Regions from separate parts of the Paenibacillus sp. J22R98 genome, predicted to be linked through region 2. Evidence: a T-box and tRNA genes for the amino acid it is inferred to sense, from the RefSeq annotation. Region 2 holds a T-box; the other holds one or more tRNA genes.
The links. The T-box of region 2 lies ahead of metG (methionine--tRNA ligase). A T-box ahead of a tRNA ligase gene usually reads a tRNA of that ligase, here a tRNA-Met.
Positions count from the first base shown of each region.

Region 1: it encodes a tRNA-Met, which carries the amino acid that the T-box ahead of metG (methionine--tRNA ligase) is inferred to sense. The anticodon was not compared.

Region 1 is NZ_JBXENW010000003.1:224,963-227,357, forward strand. Features, by position in the region: gene AC50Y3_RS10975 (ABC transporter substrate-binding protein) at 1-878, shown strand, start outside; gene AC50Y3_RS10980 (hypothetical protein) at 1,017-1,181, shown strand; tRNA gene AC50Y3_RS10985 (tRNA-Met) at 1,265-1,341, shown strand; tRNA gene AC50Y3_RS10990 (tRNA-Ile) at 1,363-1,439, shown strand; tRNA gene AC50Y3_RS10995 (tRNA-Leu) at 1,461-1,546, shown strand; gene AC50Y3_RS11000 (NUDIX hydrolase) at 1,750-2,310, shown strand; gene AC50Y3_RS11005 (helix-turn-helix domain-containing protein) at 2,342-2,395, opposite strand, start outside.
Region 2 is NZ_JBXENW010000011.1:70,299-72,693, forward strand. Features, by position in the region: gene mraY (phospho-N-acetylmuramoyl-pentapeptide-transferase) at 1-8, opposite strand, end outside; gene AC50Y3_RS25585 (class I SAM-dependent methyltransferase) at 8-787, opposite strand; T-box leader at 969-1,228, shown strand; gene metG (methionine--tRNA ligase) at 1,271-2,395, shown strand, end outside.

The DNA of each region.
Region 1 (2,395 bases), on a different contig from region 2:
AATTTGGCTTCTCGTTCAATCGTTGGAGCGGAGACCCGTTCTGGGATTCCCAAACCTACGCGGCACCTCTGCAGCTTAAGATGTTTGACAATAAAGCGGAGAAGATGACGGTAGATACGCCGCAATGGCGCAAAGTGTGGAATGAAGTAGCCGGACTGTATCAAGAGAAAATCGTTCCGACCCAAGAAGATATGAACAACGGCGGCGGAGGCGGCATTGCCAGAGACGAGAAAGCAGCCTTTAACCCGTTCCAAGGCGATCTCTTCATCAGCGGTCGTATCGCCATGATGATTGGCGGCTATGATTATGTAAATGAGCTGTCCAGAGCGAAGGATTATTCCGCTAAGAACCCTAAAATTCCATCTCCGGATTGGGATGTTGTGACAATCCCTACTTTCGAGGAAGCTCCGGGTATTGGCGGTAATATCTACTTGAACAACCTGATGGCAATCAGCGCCAATGCACAGAACAGCGACGATGCTTGGGATTTCATCCAGTTCAACAACAGCAAGGAATGGGCGAAGCTGAAATCCCGCAGCACGTATGAGATGGTAGCGCGCAAATCGTTCCTGAAGCCGAAAGACGGCATGAACTATAACATCGCGGCATTCTACTCCCTGAAGCCGGTACCGCCGCAGGATACGACGCTTGAGAAGCTCTACCGCGATATGCCGAACCTTTATCAGGTTCAACAATTTGCACAGCCGCTCTTCCAGGAAGTCATTCAGAAGAAGAAGTCCGTCGAAGACGCGCTTAAGGAATGGCAAACCAAAGGGGATGCCATGCTGCAGAAGATCAAGGAAAATCCGAATGGTCCGCTTGAACCGGTTGAAGGCGGAGGCGGCGTAGGAATTAATGTTTACGGTGGCAAAGGGTAAGGAATAACGAAGAACCGCATCGGCGCATTTTGCGTCTGTGCGGTTTTTTTGCTTACGCCGGAGTCGTTAGCTGGGGATGCTTTATTTTTCCGCAAATGGGGCATCCTAAGCGAAACGGCGAAGAAGGGAGTAAGTGACATGAAATGGGTGTATTGGGGGCGTCTGTATGAAACCAAATTTCAAGCCGGCTGTCTGGTTAGACGGATGGAAAACGACTGGTGGGTGTATGGGTATGAATGTCCGCAAGAAATCGAAGTATTTCGTTCGCGGAAAGGAAGATTTGGCGTTCGATTCCTGCCATAACAAAATATGCTTGACTTATCCGTACATCATATAGTATATTATTTCTTGTCGCCATTGAATGATTTGTAGTGAATGTGTGTTATCGCGGGGTGGAGCAGCTCGGTAGCTCGTCGGGCTCATAACCCGAAGGCCGCAGGTTCAAATCCTGCCCCCGCAACCAACCTTTCGATTATTATCGTAAGGGCCCTTAGCTCAGTTGGTTAGAGCGGTCGGCTCATAACCGATTGGTCGGGGGTTCGAGTCCCTCAGGGCCCACCATTCCACAATCATCACTCACATGCCGGGGTGGCGGAACTGGCAGACGCACAGGACTTAAAATCCTGCGGTGGGTGACCACCGTACGGGTTCGATTCCCGTCCTCGGCATCCTTAAGTAAGATAAGGATTTACGAATCCTTGAGAGCAATACATAAGTTTCAAAGCAATGAAAAAACTCTTTTTCGATACTTGTCTTGAACAAGTGATGAAAAGGAGTTTTTTTATGGCTAAACGAGGACGCTGACTGAATTTAATCATTGCCATAACCCATCTACTGGAAATATAATTTACTTTAATCAAAGATTTTAATCATGCATAACAACAACGAGGTGAATCCACTGCATCTACTACGAACTATTACAGACAGTCACTTTGACGGTGGTGAACCAGCGTTCATAGAGGTAGTGTCCAGGCACGCTTCCAGAGGGGTACTTGTAAATGACCACCTGCAAGTCGCGATGATGCATATGACGAAGCTCAACCTTTATAAGCTGCCAGGTGGTGGCGTCGAAGAGGGAGAGGATGTCGAGGATGCGTTTTTGCGCGAAGTTAGAGAAGAAACGGGCTGCAATGCCTCAATTATTCATGAGCTCGGTTACATGGATGAACATAAGAATAGAAATCAGTTCTTCCAGCGCTCGTATTGCTACATTGCGAGGATGGTTGACCTTCCGGGTGTGACGTCCCTTACCGAAAATGAGATTAAGCTCGGTATGCAAGTGAAGTGGGTTCATCTAAATCAGGCAATCGTATACATGAACAGCTCCGTCAACGATTACTCTACCCGATTCATGTTACTGAGAGATAGGACCATCCTTGAAGAAGCTGCTAAGTGGCTGAATACGAAAACAAACCTCCTTCGCGGGACCTGAGACATTCAGGTATTCGCAAAGGAGGTTTGTTTTATTTTGCCGGTTTGATGAGTGCATTACTGTGAATGTCTAGCAGCGAGAAAGC
Region 2 (2,395 bases):
GTATCCATTAGCCCGGTTCTCCTTCAGCGCGAGATTTATGACACTTCATAATGAGCGTAGATGGGATGATGCGCGCTTTTGTGCCGGAGTACCATTTTGCCGGATTGACGTTGTCCTCATCATCCACCTCAGACTCTTCGATTACAGCATCGATGACGAAGCCGGCGCTGATCAACGCGTTGATGAACGTGCTCACCTTGCGGTTGTGCATGACAATCGGCGTACCTCTCCATGCCTCATGCCGCTCGAAGCCCTCTGTCACATAGGACCGTCTGAATTTCAACTCTGCATCGCTGTATTCCACCACACTATGTACGGGATGCTCCCAGCTAAATACAAAGATCCCGCCGGGCTTCAAGCTTCTATGGATGTGGCTTAACGTCAGTGGCAAATCCACGGTCCAACCGAGTCCATAAATCGATACCGCTTTGTCAAAATAATTCTCCGGCAGCTCCGACATCTCTTCCATAGGTGTCTCCATGAGGACGACAGGCGTGTCCAAGTTAGAGGTAACCTGCCTTGCCGTCTCAATCTGCGAGCCAGACAAATCAACGCCCCAGAGCTCGCGCGCTCCACGCTTGGCCAGATACTCCAGTGTATGCCCGCTGCCGCACCCTACTTCAACGATCGCACAATCTGTAATTGTCCCCAGCAGGTTCAACTCCTCCTCCGTTGGCGCATAGGAACCATACGATAGACGTTCGAGCGAGCCTTCAAAGAATTGATCCGCTACTTTATTCCAGCCTTCTTTATTGATTTGAATGATAGCCTTGTGCTGCTGCAGCATGTTTGGATCCCTCCGCTTGGTTTGGAAGTCTACTATCCTAAATGCTAGCATTATATGGAAAATTATTGCAAGAGCGAATTAGCACGATTCGAAACAGAGTGGCATATTGTACGATCATAAGCGTGTATCCTTGACTTGGAAAATACTGTGTATTATAATCTCGAATAAGCTGAATATTCAAACAAAAGCTGTGAAGAGAAAGAGTATCGCGTTGATGTCTTTAACAGAGAGCCCCGGTCGGTGCAAAGGGGTAAAGAATAACCGCGAGAATATGGTCTCTGAGCTGCGCCCCGAACCCTCTATGGGAGTAGACTGCGCCGGATCCTGCACCCGTTACTGTGCTAGGGTATAACCGCGAACGCGTCGTACCTGAAGAGGTGAATGCCGCGAGGCATTTATAAAATTGGGTGGTACCACGTGAGCACAGCTCTCGTCCCTTCGGGATGAGGGCTTTTTCTGTTTTCCATTAAGGAGGCGATGTGGATGGCACCTATATTTATTGGCGGCGCTTGGCCGTATGCGAATGGCTCCTTGCACTTGGGGCGATTGGCGAGCTTATTACCCGGAGATGTTCTGGCACGTTTTTACCGTTCCAAGGGCGAGCAGGTTTTGTATGTATCAGGAAGCGATTGCCACGGCACTCCTGTCGCGGTTCAAGCGATTCAAGAAGGCGTTTCTCCCAGCGCTATCGCAGACCGCTATCATCAGGAATTTGCCGATTGTTTCGCACAGCTTGGCTTTACCTATGACCTCTATACGCGGACGGACCAGCCCTTCCATCATCAGGTCGTGCAGGAAATCTTCCTGAAGCTGCTCGAGAATGGCCATCTGTACAAGAAAACGATTCAACAGACCTACTGCGAGACGGATAAACGGTTTCTGCCGGATCGTTACGTTGAAGGAATATGCCCGGTTTGCGGAAGTCGCGCCCGAGGCGATCAATGCGATGCTTGTTCCACCATGCTCGACCCCGCCGATCTATTGGATAAGACCTGCAAAATATGCGGCAATCCGCCTACTGAACGGGCCACCGAGCACTTCTATCTTGCGCTATCCCATTTTCAGAATGAGCTGTCTGCTTATGCTGCCGGCAAGTCACATGACTGGCGAGAGAACGCGGTTCAATCAACTAAGCGCTACTTAGAAGAGGGCCTTCATGATCGAGCGGCAACACGAGACTTAGACTGGGGTGTTGAAGTACCGGTAGAGGGCTTCGAGGATAAGAAAATCTATGTCTGGATCGAAGCGGTCAGCGGCTATCTGTCAGCAAGTAAGCAGTGGGCTGCTGAGACCGGCGGGAGGTGGGAGTCCTTCTGGAAGGATGGCGAAGCGACTATAACGGCTTATTATGTGCACGGCAAAGACAATATCCCGTTCCATACATTAATATGGCCTGCCGTACTTCTGGGCGGAGGCGGACTGCATCTGCCGGATCGGATTATTTCCTGCGAGTACATGACGCTGGAGGGAAAGAAATTCTCGACCAGCCGCAACTGGGCGATTTGGCTGCCTGATATCTTGAGCCGGTATCAACCGGACTCCATCCGATATTTTCTCATCGCCAATGGCCCTGAGAGGCGGGATACGGATTTTTCTTGGCGTGAGTTT